Regions from separate parts of the Salinibacterium sp. NSLL17 genome, predicted to be linked through region 3. Evidence: riboswitches for the same ligand, from Rfam matches in the RefSeq annotation. Region 3 holds a riboswitch; each other region holds the start of a gene.
What was found. A riboswitch is a leader RNA that binds a small molecule or an ion and turns the genes downstream of it on or off. The one in region 3 is predicted to bind thiamine pyrophosphate.

Region 1 (5,229 bases), on a different contig from region 3:
TTGAAAGCATTCGCAACCGTTTGGACGGTCGACGAGATGGTGGGATCGGTGACGACGACGAGTTCGGTTGCGTTCGGGCATCCGAAAGTCTGAGCCACAAAATCGTCGAGCTTGTTCTGGGCGGCGAGCGCTACGAGAGCGCCACCACCGGCGAGGGACAAAGTGAGCAGGGTTGCGAGGGCGGGTGTACTAGCGCGGAGGAACCAGGATTTAATTGTTCTGGAACGGTGGCGAGGTCGGGACACAGGGGGACTCCATCGATCACGGGTGCTCATGGTTTCGGGGGAACCACAAGTTGACCCCCTTTCGGGGGCCTACACAATAGTGACACAATTTCGCGTCAGTGAAACGGTTACCCACAGGCTTTTCTCACTTATGCGATCGAAAACTGCCGATGTCACCACAAAGGCGCGCACAATCGAGCCCCTGCGCAACAATGCGTCGTCGCTCAATCAGAGCGCTGGCAGCTGCATCGCGCACCACAACAACTTCACGCCCGCCACGACAAAAGCGCACCTAGCCAGCTTTCGTGACTTCGTAGTCAAAAGGATCGGATTCGAGACTCATCGAGTCGTATACGGATGCCGCCAGCGATGTGCGCGTCGCCGCAGACTCTAGAGCCGAATCTCGAGCGCCACAGACTGCCCCGCAGTGCCACGGACCTTTTGCGCGAGGCGAATCGCGGTGTACTTGGCACCGTATTTTTTCTTCAAGGCCGCATCCATGACATCCAACGTCGCTGTGTCGTCGCGCACGGCTGCCGTTGCCGGCACCGCAACGGCTCCTTCGACAATGTTGCCGCGCATATCGCAGGGCGTGACCTCAACCCGAGGGGTGTGCCGCACCCGCTTCACCTTGCCCGAGGAGGGCGCCGTCGTGACGAACAATCGGTCCCGGTCGGCGACCACCCACACCGGTGTCGACACCGGCTCCCCTGACTTGCGGAAGGTAGTGACGGAGACATAGGTCTCGGTGGCGAGTGTGGAAAAGTCAGCGGCAGTCATGCGCCCATTATCCCCGTGGCACTACGCCTTGAAGTTGATCAGCTTGTGAGTGCCGTCACAAAACGGCTTTATCGCCGAGACCCCACACCGACAAAGAGCAACCGTTGTGCGTGTCTGTTCAATAGCTTCACCGTCGGAGGAGCGCAGGTCAATCTCGCCGCGGACGAGCAGTGGCCCGTTGGTGCAGGCCACTATCTCAACGTCATCTTTACTCTCTGACGAACTCATCGGCCCGCTCCCGCGCTCGTGATCGACGCGGAGGACGCGGGATCGTCGCCCCTACCGGTGAGCACTGCGTCGAAGGGGAAAGGCTTACGCAGCGACGACTCTCCGGCCATCCACGACTCGAGGATGTGCTCGCCTACCCAGTCGTCGATCAGCAGGCACGCACGGGCACCGAAGAAGATCTCGCTGAGCAAGGCCGGCTCGCTCTCGGCAAGCCCGCCGGCGAGGTCGCGGGCGGCAATTTGCTCGTGAACGGCATCCGCTTCAACGTGTTCGTCGAAGTACTCGGTGACGTTCTTGCCGAAACCTAATCGACGAAAACCGCGGGCGTAGAGCCCGTTGGGAATCGAGGATGTCATTTCGAATGCCGCCAGATGACCTGCGATCGCGCCCCGGAGACGGCGATTCATGCCGAACAGAGAAATCATGTTGAACGAGGCGAGCGTGATGGCCGGGGCGAAATTAACATAGGTGCCGTAGCGAGAGTCGAGCCCAATGCCCCTCATCGATCGCGCGAACAACTCCGAGTGCATCCGCTCGCGTCGACCGTTGCCGTATTCGTCCGCCTGGATCTCCACGAGCGCAGCCTTAGCCCGCCCGGTAAGTCTCGGGATCGCCCACGAGTGTGGATCGGCCTCTTTCAGCGTGTACACGGAGCGCTGCACCATGAACTCGACGGCCTGTTCGCGGGTAAGACTCTTCGCGACGTGGCGCGAGAGACTTGGTCCGGCATCCGGATCAGGGGCAGTGAGGGCGAAAAGCGCCTTCGCGACATCTTCTGCCGCTGCGTTGGGGAGCTCTGGCGTGGGCACTAGGCGTCGGAGCTGGCCTTCGAACGCTCGTTCCAGCTCAAGGCGAGCGGCGATGGTATCGACATGCCATTCCCATTGGTCCCCGTTTTCGACGACGCGGCCGTAGTACAGACCGTAAAGAAGGTAGAGGGCAAGCTGCACGTCGTCATCACGCACTAGGTCGCGCCCGCTCTCGATAGCCGCGGTCACTTCGTCGGCAAGACCGTTGATCGTGTGAGGTGGCGACTGGCTCGCGAAAGCGTCGATGAGCAGCGAGCTGATCGGGCCGCGAGGCTCAATCTCTTCGTCGTGCCAATTTTCGCAGAGAGCGCTGGCTGCATCTGGAATGGTGTTGGGGGCTACTGCGGGTGCGTCGTAACCTGCGCCGTTGTGGGGTGCGGTTTCGTGCGCTGGAGAGTTCTCCGTGGGGTGCATCATGACCTCTCCGATCGTGTCGAAGCCCTGAGAGCGGGCACCCGATTGCCCGCTCAGCTTCATTGGTGAACTTATGTTGCCAACCGTTTCGGGCGCCGTCAACGCAATTGCCGCGCTCCCAAATATTTCTCAGTAAGCTCACCGAGAACGCTCAACTGATAGGTCTACCGGTGGATGCCGCGGCGTCGAGCAGCCGGCACGTTGGGTCACTGCTGCTCGCGAGCCGGCGCTGCTGCGGCGCGCGAGTGCTATGTTGTTGCACGTCCCCACGGGAGCCCACAGGCAAGGGCTGAGAGGAAGCTGACGCAGCTTCGACCGTTGAACCTCCCGGGTAATGCCGGCGAAGGAAGTACGGCTCATGCGCCCCACTAGCTCGTCCCCCGCTGTCTCTGTTGCTGCAACCGACTCTGCTGCTCCGCTCGGCACCCGACGCGCGGTGCGCGGCGGCATCTTCGGCAACTATGTCGACCAGTTCGACATCTTCTTGCCGGTCATCGCCCTGGCCCCGGCATCCGCTCAGCTGTTTGGCTCGGACAATCTGGTCGGGAACGCAGGCCTGATCTTCGTCGCAACCCTGCTGGGGCGCCCGATCGGGGCGGCGATCTTCGGATCGATCTCTGACCGCATCGGGCGAACGGCAACCACGAAAGTTGCTCTGCTCGGTGTCGCTCTCACGACGCTGCTGATCGCGCTCGTGCCCAATCACACGGTGCTGGGCAGCGGCACGCTGGCCGCGATTTTGCTGCTGCGTTTTGTGGGCGGCATCTTCCTGGGCGGCGAATACACCTCCGCCATTCCGCTCGCGATGGAATGGTCGCGGCCCGAACGGCGCGGCCTCGTCAGCGGCCTCATCATGTGGATGTCGCCCTGGGCCAACGCCTCGATCGCGGGCATGGTGTTTGTGCTGCAGAGCGTGCTCGACGCCGCCGCCTATAGCCAGTGGGGTTGGCGAACGCTCTTCATTCTGGGCTCGCTGCTCGCCTTCACCATGCTGTTCTACTACCGTGCGCGGGTCGAAGAGTCGCCGCAGTGGCAACGTCCATTGCAGCGCACTAGCCCGTTGAAAGAGATTCTCGTCGGCCGCCACCGCCGTGCGCTCTGGCAAGTGTTCATCATGATGAGCGGGCTCTGGCTACTCACCAACATGGCGATTCCGGTGATGGCCTAGAGCGAGAATCACGTCCGCAGTTGAATCAAGCGCGTGCTCGAACGGAGAGGTCGGAGGCCATTCTGGTTGAGTTCTCGCGAACGCCCCCATGAAGGTTGTGTCCGGGCGGATGCGTCGGACGTCGCGTATTTGAAACGCGAAGTATCCGTCGAAATGCCCTTCTGTGATGCGTGCGAGCAGCGCCCACTTAGTGCCAACACCCACAATGAATCCGTCAAGGCGGTCGGCGAACTTCGGCTTGCGTTCAATGCGCAGCATGCGCTGCTCGAGCGCTGCTGAGCGAAGTTTCGATTGCACCTTCTTTGTAGACACGCGTAGACCGCCTTTTCGTTTCAGGGCCGATTGAGTCTCGCCGTTGCCACTGCTGCAACGCTTGATGGAGAGTTTAGGGCGCTGACATAGACGATGGAACTACGCCGTCGAAGAGGTCGGATTCTTAGGCGATTGAAGGCGCACTGTCGGCGTCGACCACGGGCATCACGTGCTTCACGAGCGCCTCGAGAATACGAGTGTTGAACTCGACCCCGAGCTGGTTGGGCACGGTAACCAACAGGGTGTCGGCGGCCTGCACTGCCGCATCGCGTGCGAGCTCGGCGGCGATCACATCGGGGGCTCCGATATAGGAGCGGCCGAAACGAGAGCGTGAACCGCCGAGCATGCCGACTTGATCGCGCTGCTCGACCTGCCCCTGGATGCCAAAGTAGTACTCGGTCTCGTCATCAATGATGGGCAGGATGCTGCGACTCACCGAAACCCGTGGTGCACGGTCGTGGCCGGCACTCGCCCACGCATCCCGGAACATCGCAATCTGTTCGGCCTGCAGCTCATCGAAGGGAACTCCGGTGTCTTCGGTGAGAAGCGTCGAACTCATCAGGTTCATCCCTTGCTCAGCCGTCCAGATCGCGGTGGCCCGGGTGCCTGCGCCCCACCAGATGCGTTCGCTGAGTCCGGGTGCCTGCGGCTGAATCGGCTGCAAAGCGCTCGTGCCAATCATCTGCGGATTGCCGGGAGCGAGCCCTTCGCCCGCGATCGCACGGCGAAACTTATCCGTGTGGGCGCGAGCCATGTCGGCATCGCTCTCTCCCGCTGCCGGTTCGTAACCGAAAGCGCGCCATCCGTCGATCACCGTTTCGGGTGAGCCTCGGCTAATGCCGAGCTGCAGACGCCCCGCGGAAATAAGATCTGCTTGCGCCGCGAGTTCTGCCATGGCCAGAGGGTGCTCGTAGCGCATGTCGATGACACCGGTACCGAGCTCGATGGTGCTGGTGCGGGCAGCCGCGGCGGAGAGCAACGGCCACGGCGATGCATGCTGGCGCGCGAAATGGTGCACCCGAAAGTAGGCACCGTCGACGCCGACTTCCTCTGCCGCAACGGCAAGCTCCACTGCCTGCAGCAGCGCGTCAGCTCCAGTGCGAGTGGGCGACCCCTCAACGTCTTGCCAGTGCCCGAAGGAGAGGAACCCAAGTTTTGTCATACTGGCGAAACCGGTGACTCATGCGCGCTATTCCCGAGCGAGAGGGCAACGCCGTCGAGGATGTCGTGCTCGCTCGTCGTGACCCACTCGAGCGGGTGACCTGCTGCAGCCGTGGCATCCGCCACTCGTTGC
Region 2 (5,229 bases), 690 kb from region 3:
TGGAAGCGCGGGAGTAGTGCCAAACTCCCCGAACGGTGTGAAGAACTTGACTCTCTGTTGGTGTTCATCCCAAAGATCTTGAAGCAAAAAGTGCTCTAAATAACCGTCGAAATTCTCAAACAGATCGAAGAAGTCACGGTAATTATTGAACGTCTTGCTCAGAGGGCTTTGCTCACCCGAATAGTGACGTCGGATTGCTTCCACTGTAAAGTCCAAGCGATCGGCAATCCTAGAGTTCATACCGCGAGCACCGTTGATGGTGAGTGTGCCTTTACGCCGCTCACCGGGGAATACGAGCGCGCCAGCCATTGAATGATTGTGGACCTGAAACTCGTCGAGCTCTGCGCTGTCTAGCTGGTTCGTGATTGGCTTCATGCGCAACCATGACCGAAATGTTGGCACGACGGTATCGCTGGCCAGAAAGAACTTGCCCCTCTCTGATTCGTGAAAGAGATAGCAGCGCTTGCGTGTCGTTACTAGGTCAAACGAATCGCCATTCGGTAGCGGCTTGCTCCATAGGAGCTGGTGGTACCGACGAAGCTTCTTACTTGTCGAGTCAGGGTCTCCTCGTCCGGCGTCATCGCGGGAGTCAAAGTAGGGGTCGATGTTCGGGTCGTCGCTCATAGCCGACACCATAGCGATGTGCGGAGACATTTGTGCCTTGTTCATTCGCGATTCGAGAATCTCGCTTACGGTCTCAAAACGTGAGGCCGAATCGTTGCGGCCGCATCGCGGCGACAAGGTTTCTTCATCGATGTACGTTTGGGGCTCTATCCTCGGTTCTCAAACGCCAGAGAGGTTTCACACCCACCTGTGAAGAGCACGGCAAGCATCACGACGGTCGCCACACAGACTTCTAACTTACGAAGCCCATCTTGCAGTCCGTGCGTCCAAAGTGTTGGGTTTGTGTTGGATTGCGCACTGGCATCCTAAATTCCCATAGAAAAAGCCCCGGACTTCGTGAGAAATCCGGGGCATATTGTCGGGCTGACAGGATTTGAACCTGCGACCCCCTGACCCCCAGTCAGGTGCGCTACCAAGCTGCGCTACAGCCCGCGACAACTCGAATAGCTTACCGCGAAATCTGAGCGCCGATGTTCAGAATGGGGCCAAAAGGGCAACCGGGGCCAAATCAGTTCGACGAGATGCCGTGCGCGGCGGCGAAGAACTCGCGTTCATGCTCCGTGGATGCCACGAAAGCGGTGAGCATTGCATCCCGAACCGGAGGGGTCGCGTCTGCGGCGAGCGCCGTCACTATCGTGATGGCCTGCTCTGTGGCATCCGTGAATGCGTCATCCGCATACGTGGTCAGCCAGTCGGCGTAGCGGTGCTCAGGGTGCGCCAGCGGGTGCAGTCGCGACCCGACGTCGTGGTAGACCCAGAAGCACGGCAACAGGGCTGCGGCAAGGACCGCGTAGTCACCACGGGCTGCCGTCGCCAGCAGATGATTCAGGTACCCCGTCGTTATCGCACTGGGCGAAGCCGAGAACAGCTCACCGGCCACCGACCACGACTCGTGCAACTGCAGCTCCGTCACGATGCACCCCTCGGCACTTGATGCCCAGAACGCTTGTTCCGCTGCGGTGGGTGCCAGCCGGGCAGCTTCGGCGAGCGCCCGCGCGTAATCGCGCAGGTAGAGCGCATCCTGAGCCAGGTACCAGACGAAATCAGCCCGCTCGAGGGAACCATCCCCCAGCGCCCGCACAAAGTCACCATCGTCGATCTGCGCGCGCACAGAAGCGATCTCCGCCCACCACTGCTCGCGCACCTCAGCAGCGGTCAACGCCGTCTCTAGGCCGCCGCGCTCCCACAACCCAGCAAAGTGACTAATCGGGCCACGCCCGCTCCCCACCTGCAACGCCGCACCGGCACGGATGCTTTCGCTCAACCACCGCTTCGACTCCCCCACAGCGGCAGCCCACTCACCGCCGGCCGCAATCCGGGTCGCGAGCGCACTCGACAGCGAACAGCCGGTTCCGTGGGTGTTGCTGGTCTCTATACGGATGCCAGCAAACTCGGTCACGACAGCAGCGTTCCCTGCACGGGCATCCACCAGCGCATCCGGAGCCTCGGCCCCGCTCAAGTGTCCGCCCTTAGCGAGCACGCGCACCCCGTAGGAGGCAGAGACCCGCGCCGCCTGCTCCAGCACCTCAGGCCACGTCTCAGCGGCGGGTTCTGCGGCGATGATCGCGAGCTCAGGAATATTCGGCGTGACAAGGTCACACACCCGCACCAGGTCGCGCAGCGCCTGCTCGGCTTCGGCATCCAGCAGTCGGTCGCCACTCGTGGCGACCATCACGGGGTCGAGCACGATCAACGGAGGCCGCACAGTCTCAAGCCACGCCCGCACAACGCCAACGACCTCAACGGTGCCGAGCATGCCGATCTTCACGGCATCGATTGCTACATCGTCGCTCACCGCATCCAGTTGCTCGCGCAAGAACTCAGCGGGCGGCACATGCACTCCGCGCACCCCCTGCGTGTTCTGCGCCGTCAGAGCCGTGATCGCCGCCATCCCGTAGCCACCGTTGGCTGCGATCGACTTCAGATCGGCCTGGATACCCGCACCACCCGAAGGATCGCTGCCAGCAATGCTCAGAACGCGAGGAACCCGCAGACCGCTACCGTTACCGCGACCGCTTTCGCTCCGTGTCTGGTCCCGTAGCCCGCTCCGTGCCCCGCTCATGCGTCTTCTCCTTCGTCTTCGGCCGCTGGTACGCCAGCCCACGCTGCGGCGAGCGCGCGAGCCGCCTCTCGCGGATCAGCCGCACCACAGATGGCAGACACCACTGCAGCACCGTCTGCACCGCCCGCACGCAGCAGCGCGAGGTCATCCGGCCCCACCCCACCGATCGCCACGGTCGGTCGCTTACTCGCCGCAATGAGCTCGACCATGCGATCGTGCCCGAGAGCATCCGGAGCGTCCTTCTTTGTCGTCGTGGGATGCAAGGCCCCGATGCCGACATAGTCGACACCCGCCGACCCCACACTGGCGTCGTACAGTTGGTCGTCAGTCGATGCGCTCAGACCCACAATCGCCCCCGGGCCTACGAGCGCCCGCACCGACGCTGCGGGCAGATCGCCCTGCCCGACATGCACCCCAGCAACCCGAGCACCCATCTCGCGCGCAGCGAGATAGACATCGACTCGGTCATTGACGAGCACAGGCACCTTCAGCGCCACCGCCGTAGACACCCGCAGCACCAGATCAAGGAAGTCGCGGGCGGGCATGTCTTTCTCGCGCAGCTGCACGATCGTCACTCCCCCGGCCACAGCCTCGTACACGAGATCAACGAGGTCATGCCCGGCAGCCTTCGCCTGAGCCGAATCTGTCACCAAGTAAGTGGAAAGGTCGAAACTCTCTCGGAAGCCGCTCATGCGATCACCGCCCGTTCTGCAATATCGTCCACCGAGACTTCGCTCAGGGCATCCAACAGCGCTACCGCAAAGCTTCCCGGCAGTGCCGAACGCTCCGCCGCGAGGTCGGCCGCTACCGTGTACACGCTCGTTGCCGCCACAGCAGCAGTCAGCGCATCCGGAGTCACCGCCGCAAATGCCGCCATGATCGCGCCAAGCGCACAGCCACCACCCGTCACCTTCGTCAGCACCGGATGCCCGTTAGAGAGCCTCACGACACTCACGCCATCGGTCACCATGTCCGTCGCTCCCGATACCGCGACGACACCGCCGGTCACCCGCGCGAGCATCTGGGAGGCGGTGAGCGCGGCATCCACACTGCTCGTGCTGTCGACGCCTCGACCTCCCGTGCCCAATTCGGCGAGCGCCAGAATCTCGGAGGCGTTGCCCCGCACGATGGAGGGCCCGAGGTCCCGCAGGCGATACGCGAGTGGTGTGCGCACCGGCAGAGCCCCTATGGCGACCGGGTCGAGCACCCAGGGCGTTCCGGCAGCATTGGCGGCCGGTGCAGCTTCAAGGGCTGCAGCGCGCTGCTCTTCGCGACAGGTACCGAGATTGATGAGCACTCCGGATGCCACGCCAGCGAACATGCCGGCTTCTTCCGGGATATCCACCATGGCCGGCGCTGCTCCCACAGCAAGCAACGCATTGGCAGTGAAGCCCACCACCACACTATTGGTGATGCACTGCACGAGAGGCGACGTCGATCTCACCGCCTCGAGCGCATCTTGAGTGGCGGTCAAAAAGTTTGGTGGCGTACGCGACATGCACGACATCCCTTCGCTAGTTCTAACTAGATCAGGTTCGACGGGTGTGTTCTCAGCCCCGCAGGGCACCCCGTGTCACAAGTTGTGCCTCAACGATAGCGGCTTGGCACGGTGTCGTGTTCGCCTCAGGCGAAAGGCAATGTGGACTATTTCAGTGCCGGATGTCGTTGCACCAAGCGACAATAAAGATGACGCGAGATCTGTGCACCCTTTTCAATCCCGGCTGCTGCTTCGTCCTACCGCTTCACACACGACAGGATTTCTATGACCAGCACGGCGCCGATCACCGGCAGCATCCCTCTTTTTGACCCCAACGATGACGGGCCAGCCAGCCCGGTCGATAACAGCGGCCGCAACCGTTTGGTCATCGGCCTGATGCTCGCTGCCACCTTCGTGGTGTTCCTCAACGAAACCTCGCTCGTCGTGGCGATCCCCCGCATCATGGAAGACCTCAACATCGAGCCGAGCACCGCTCAGTGGTTGTCGACGTCGTTCATGCTCACGATGGCCGTGGTGATTCCGATTACCGGATTCCTCATCCAACGCTTCACGACGCGTGGCATCTTCATCACCGCAATGTCTCTCTTCACCATCGGAACTCTGCTGGGGGCTATGGCGCCCACCTTTGCCGTGCTGATTGTGGGACGGGTGATTCAAGCCTCCGGTACCGCCATGATGCTCCCCCTGCTGATGACAACCGTGATGACTCTGGTTCCTGCCGCAACTCGTGGCAAGACCATGGGCAACGTTTCCATCGTCATGTCGATGGCCCCTGCCGTCGGACCAACCGTTGCTGGCCTCGTCTTGGCCGTCTTCGACTGGCGCTGGGTCTTCATCGTCATGATCCCCATCTCCGTCACCGCTCTCCTGCTCGGCATCACGAAGGTAAAGAACGTCACCGACCCCCGCAAGGTATCGATTGACATGCTGTCGGTCATCCTCTCGGCCATCGCCTTCTCCGGCCTGATCTACGGGCTCTCCAGCCTCGGAGAATCAGCCGCCGGAGACTCTGTTCTCATCGCCCCAGCCATCCCCATCAGCGCCG
Region 3 (5,229 bases):
TTGAGCACCTCATCGACTTCGTCACGGTCGATCAGGACTCCTAAAGCGGCCCCGCAGCACTATCAGTCGAGCTGGGGAATCACTTCGCGGGCGAGAAAGTCGAGCTGGTCGAGATCGTGGAAGTCCATGATCTGGAAGTACACGCGAGTGAACCCGAGTGCCTGCAGCTCTGAAATCTTGTCGACGACTTCGCTGGCAGTTCCCGCGAAGCCGCCAAGACGCAGGTCGGCGGGAGTTGCGTTGGCTGCGGTAGCACGCGTCTCGATCTGAGCTTCGGTGGCGCCGATAGCAGTCGTGCCGGCAACGGAAAGCACGAGCGTGGCGGGGTCGCGGTCGAAGTGCTCGCACGCGGCACGCACGCGGTTGATGCGCTCCGTGAGCGGCGCAATGGTGGCGAAGCCAGCGTTGTACTCGGTCGCAAACTTGGCGGTGAGCGCCGGCGTACGGCTTGGACCACTGCCGCCGATGATGATCGGCAGAGGGTTCTGCACGGGCTTCGGCAGCGCGGGGGACTGGCTCAGCTGGTAGTGCTTGCCCTCATAGGAGAAGGTCTTTCCGGGTTCTGTGGCCCAGATGCCCGTGATCACGTCGAGCTGTTCTTCGAGCATGCCGAACCGCTTCGCCGGGAACGGGATGCCGTACGCAGCATGTTCGCGTTCGAACCAGCCGGTGCCGAGCCCGAGCTCCACGCGGCCGCCCGACATGTCGTCGACCTGCGCCACTTGAATCGCCAAGATTCCCGGATGCCGAAAGGTCGCCGAGGAGACGAGGGTCCCGAGTCGAATGGTCGAAGTCTCGCGCGCCAGCCCCGCAAGCGTCGTCCAGGAGTCCGTTGGACCAGGCAGCCCGCCGTTGCGGTCGTCCATCGTCACGTAGTGGTCAGAACGGAAGTAGCCGTTGAAACCGAGCTTCTCTGCGGCTTGCGCAAGAAGAAGCTGATCGGTGTAGCTGGCGCCGTTCTGAGGTTCAGTGAAGATGCGGAAGTCCATACGCCGAGCCTATTGATGATTAGACTGGGTGGCGAACACGGGAGTCCGGTGAGCCGGGCTGAGAGGGAGCTTCTCCAAGCTTCGACCGTCGAACCTGATCTGGATCATGCCAGCGCAGGGAGCAGACACTCTTGAAACCCGTGCCATTCACTAGTGAAAGGCACGAAAGTGACCACAACAGCACCATCCTCATCCACGTCTACCCCGACGAAGCCCGGATCGCGTTTTCAGTGGCGGGTGATCGACATCGTCGTGGCGAGCGTTATCGGCGTCGCAAGCGGTTTGATCTTCGTCGTCTGGAACATTGCATCCGTTCCCGCTCTGGCCCCGTTCGCTGCGCTCCTGCCCGGCCTGCAAGCGATTGGTGGCGGTTTCTGGCTCTTCGCCGGCGTGCTCACCGCACTCGTCATCCGCAAGCCGGGTGCCGCGATTTACGGAGAGATGGTCGCCGCCTCCGTGTCGGCCCTTATCGGTAACCAGTGGGGTGTACTCACGCTCGTGAGCGGCTTCACACAGGGCATTGGTGCCGAGATCGTCTTCGCTGCCTTCCTCTACGCCAACTGGCGCGTCAGCGGTGCGATTCTTGCGGGCGCCGGTGCCGGCCTCGCGATGGCTATTACTGACTTGCTGCTCTGGTACCCGGGATCAGCGCTTCCCTTCATCATCATCTACACGATCGCCGCCATCGTCGGCGGGATGCTCATTGCTGGCCTCCTGTCGTGGCTCGCGACACGCGGTATTGCCGCAACCGGAGCGCTCAACCGCTTTGGTGCTGGCCGCGAGATTGCGAAACGGGTCTGAGCCCCACCACGCCTGTTGGCGTCACCGTCGAAGGATGGGGGTGGCGCCATTCCAGCAGGCTCGCTTGGGCGGTACGCGGTCTCGATCTGCGTATTGAACCGGGCGAACGCGTGTTACTCCTCGGCGAGTCCGGGGCGGGAAAGTCAACGTTTCTGCATGCCCTCGCCGGGGTAGTCGGCGACGACGAAGGCGAAACAGAAGGTTCCCTGCTCGTTGCGGGCGAGCATCCGGCCGCCCATCGTGGGCGCACCGGTCTCGTGATTCAAGACCCCGACAGCCAGGTGATCTTGGAGCGCGTCGGAGACGACGTTGCGTTCGGTTGTGAAAACTTGGGTGTTCCGCGCGACGAAATCTGGATTCGTGTGCGTGACAGTCTCGCCTCCGTCGGCCTCGAGGTTGCTCTCGACCGCAACACCAGTGCGCTCTCGGGCGGTCAGAAGCAGCGGCTCGCGCTCGCCGGGGTGCTGGCCATGCGGCCCGGTTTGATCGTGCTCGACGAACCAACCGCCAATCTTGACCCCGCGGGGGTGACCGAGGTTCGGGATGCCGTCATCCGCGTCGCCGAGGCAACCGGCGCCACGATTGTGGTTGTCGAACACCGCGTCTCGGTGTGGAGCGATGTTGTTGATCGCGTCGTGGTGCTCGCCGCCGGCGGGGGAGTCATCGCCGATGGGGCGCCAGCCGACGTTCTCGCACGGCAGGGCAAAGAGCTCGCCGCTCGGGGAGTCTGGATCCCGCAGTTTCCGCCACCGCGCCCGGTGCGGGCAGTGCGGGGCCCGCAACACGCGCTTCTCAGCGCTCAGCAGTTGACCGTCGGCCGCGGCAAAGTAGCCCTGGGGGCTCCGCTCGACCTCCAGATCATGAGCAGCCACGCTCTGGCCATCACCGGCCCCAATGGCGCAGGCAAGTCAACGCTCGCGCTCACCCTTGGTGGGCTTTTGTCGCCCGTCAGTGGTGCTGTCGTGGCGAGCCCGGCGCTCGCGAATGGAGCGGGCGAGCAACCGATCCGCTGGAAGTCGCGTGAGCTGCTCACCCGAATCGGCACCGTGTTTCAAGATCCCGAGCACCAATTGCTGACGAGCACAGTGCGCGCAGAGCTCGAAGTGGGCCCGCGGGCATTGAAGCTCCCCGAGAGCGAAGTGGATGCTCGCGTCAACGAGTTGCTCACCCGGTTGCGCCTTGACCGGCTAGCCGACGCCAACCCGTTCACTCTCTCGGGCGGCGAGAAACGTCGCCTGAGCGTCGCCACAGCCCTCGCTACGCGCCCGCAGGTGCTCGTGCTCGACGAACCCACGTTCGGGCAAGATTCGCGCACCTGGAGCGAATTGCTCGCCCTGCTGGCACGACTCGTGGATGACGGAAGCAGCGTAATCGCCGTCAGCCACGATCTCGATTTCGTCGATGCACTCGCCGACTCAACGGTCGTGCTCGAATGATCCCTATCGCGTCGGTGAATCCCGTGGCCAAACTAGGAGCAGGGCTCCTCGTGAGCCTGTTCTTGCTCGCCACGATCGACTGGGTGTCGGCCACGACCGCGCTCGTGCTCGAGCTTGCCATCATCGCGTTCTTCGGGATTGAGCCGAAACGATTCTGGTTGCGGACTTTGCCGGTGTGGGTGGCGGCGCCGCTGACCGCTCTCACGATCCTGCTGTATGGCCGCTATGACGGCACCGTGTACTTCGAATTCTTGTTGATCAGAATCAGTGATGGTTCGATCGAGCTCGCCCTCGCGACCTTCTTGCGGGTGCTCGCGATCGGCCTGCCCGCCGTCGTGTTGTTTATCTCGATCGACCCCACCGACTTCGCTGATGGCCTCGCTCAGCGACTTCGACTGCCCGACCGCTTCGTCGTTGGCGCGTTAGCAGCCGTGCGCATGGTCGGGCTCTTTCTCGAGGATTGGCGCTCCCTCGAACTAGCCCGTCGCGCTCGTGGCGTGGCAGACCGTGGTCGCCTCCGCCGTATCGCCGGTCAGGGTTTTGCGTTACTTGTGCTCTCGATCCGTCGAGGCAGCAAACTGTCTATTGCGATGGAAGCGCGCGGCTTCGGCGGCGATACGACCCGCACGTGGGCCCGGGAGTCGCCGTGGGGGCGGGCTGAATGGCTCACGCTGCTCGTGGGTCTGCTGATCGGCATTACCGCTACAGTCGTTGCCGTGCTCACGGGAAGTTGGAATCTCATTGTTGGCTAGCGCGCAGCCGCCTGCTCCGCGCTGGCGGTGTCTTATCGACGGTCGCTCTGGTTCGGGCAAGACCGAACTTGGCCGTGCCATGGCCGCAGCCTGGCCAGAGGTTCAGCTAGTGAAACTCGACGACTTTTATCCCGGCTGGGATGGCTTGGATGCCGCTAGCGCCCTGGTTCCGCGCATCCTCACCGAGTTGCGGTGGCAAGAATGGAACTGGCTCACCAACGAGCCGGGGCCTTGGCACGAGCTCGACGGCGATCGCCCCCTCGTGCTGGAGGGAATCGGTGCCCTGAGCCGCGCATCCGCCCCTCTCGTCGACCACAGCATTTGGGTCGAGCTCGACGACGCCTCACGCAAGAAGCGGGCCCTCGACCGCGACGGAGACACCTACGCCCCACATTGGGAGCGGTGGGCACGCCACGAGCTCCGCTTTATGGCGCGCGAGAACCCCCGTGAACTGGCGGATGAGACGCTCGACGGTGTCGATATCTCACGCTGGTTCGCTGGGCGTTAGTTGGACTTGTTCCACACTTGAATGAGGTCGGTTCCGCGCGGGTTGACCGTCATCACGTCCCCTTCGCAGGTGAGCACTAGCCCGAGCATGTCATCGAAGTCGCTGCGGGGAATCGTGTACTTCAACTCTTCGACAGGCTCATCGGCGAGCACTGCCGTGGTTTCGACCGTGTAATCGGAGATGTCCCAGTCGCGGGGGATCGCGACATCCACGTTGATGAGGGCCTTGCCGACGACGGTTCCCGTGTAGGACTGGGTGATCGTCATGACTTGATCTGCCTTGGGCTCAGCGCTAATTGTGAACACGAGGTCTGACTCGATCGTGAGAGCACCAGTGCTCTCCCACGTGAGAGTTTGTCCGCCGCTAGGTTCAACAGCCTTCGCCGGAACGTCTTCAGAGGGTAGTTCTGCTAGAAGCTTTTCAGCGAGATCAGCAGTGTCGAGCGTCCACGTGTGGCCCATCGCGCACAATTCCATGGCCGTAGGCGGCTCGCTGGTATCGGCGGGTTCGATCAGTGCGCAACCAGACAGCACCAGCAGTGCGGCGGGGGCCATCAACAACGCACTCGCGCGCTTGCTCGAAATCATCAATCCTCCTGAGGTTCGTGACACTCACGAAATCCTACGCGGTCAGGACCGGATGTCGGCTCACCGACCGCTAGGCCCAGCCGAGTTCATGCAATTGCTCGTCATTGATGCCGTAATAGTGGGCGATTTCGTGCACGAGAGTGATGTGAATCTGTT

Region 1: linked by a shared signal. The riboswitch ahead of I6E51_RS10535 (MFS transporter) and the one ahead of I6E51_RS06225 (ECF transporter S component) in region 3 are both predicted to bind thiamine pyrophosphate.
Region 2: linked by a shared signal. The riboswitch ahead of thiM (hydroxyethylthiazole kinase) and the one ahead of I6E51_RS06225 (ECF transporter S component) in region 3 are both predicted to bind thiamine pyrophosphate.

The regions. Positions count from the first base shown of each region.
Region 1 covers NZ_JADYWH010000002.1:183,325-188,553, forward strand. The annotation lists gene I6E51_RS10515 (VWA domain-containing protein) at 1-161, opposite strand, end outside; gene I6E51_RS10520 (PPOX class F420-dependent oxidoreductase) at 615-1,004, opposite strand; gene I6E51_RS10525 (CDGSH iron-sulfur domain-containing protein) at 1,026-1,232, opposite strand; gene I6E51_RS10530 (iron-containing redox enzyme family protein) at 1,229-2,518, opposite strand; TPP riboswitch at 2,714-2,823, shown strand; gene I6E51_RS10535 (MFS transporter) at 2,814-3,623, shown strand; gene I6E51_RS10540 (LLM class flavin-dependent oxidoreductase) at 4,060-5,097, opposite strand; gene I6E51_RS10545 (Ppx/GppA phosphatase family protein) at 5,094-5,229, opposite strand, start outside.
Region 2 covers NZ_JADYWH010000001.1:1,964,734-1,969,962, forward strand. The annotation lists gene I6E51_RS09550 (hypothetical protein) at 1-624, opposite strand, end outside; tRNA gene I6E51_RS09555 (tRNA-Pro) at 983-1,056, opposite strand; gene I6E51_RS09560 (bifunctional hydroxymethylpyrimidine kinase/phosphomethylpyrimidine kinase) at 1,133-2,686, opposite strand; gene thiE (thiamine phosphate synthase) at 2,683-3,378, opposite strand; gene thiM (hydroxyethylthiazole kinase) at 3,375-4,184, opposite strand; TPP riboswitch at 4,176-4,267, opposite strand; gene I6E51_RS09575 (MDR family MFS transporter) at 4,449-5,229, shown strand, end outside.
Region 3 covers NZ_JADYWH010000001.1:1,276,225-1,281,453, forward strand. The annotation lists gene I6E51_RS06215 (DUF3097 domain-containing protein) at 1-44, shown strand, start outside; gene I6E51_RS06220 (LLM class F420-dependent oxidoreductase) at 63-989, opposite strand; TPP riboswitch at 1,016-1,124, shown strand; gene I6E51_RS06225 (ECF transporter S component) at 1,158-1,790, shown strand; gene I6E51_RS06230 (ABC transporter ATP-binding protein) at 1,901-3,226, shown strand; gene I6E51_RS06235 (energy-coupling factor transporter transmembrane protein EcfT) at 3,223-3,978, shown strand; gene I6E51_RS06240 (ATP-binding protein) at 3,971-4,486, shown strand; gene I6E51_RS06245 (hypothetical protein) at 4,483-5,097, opposite strand; gene I6E51_RS06250 (metallopeptidase family protein) at 5,144-5,229, opposite strand, start outside.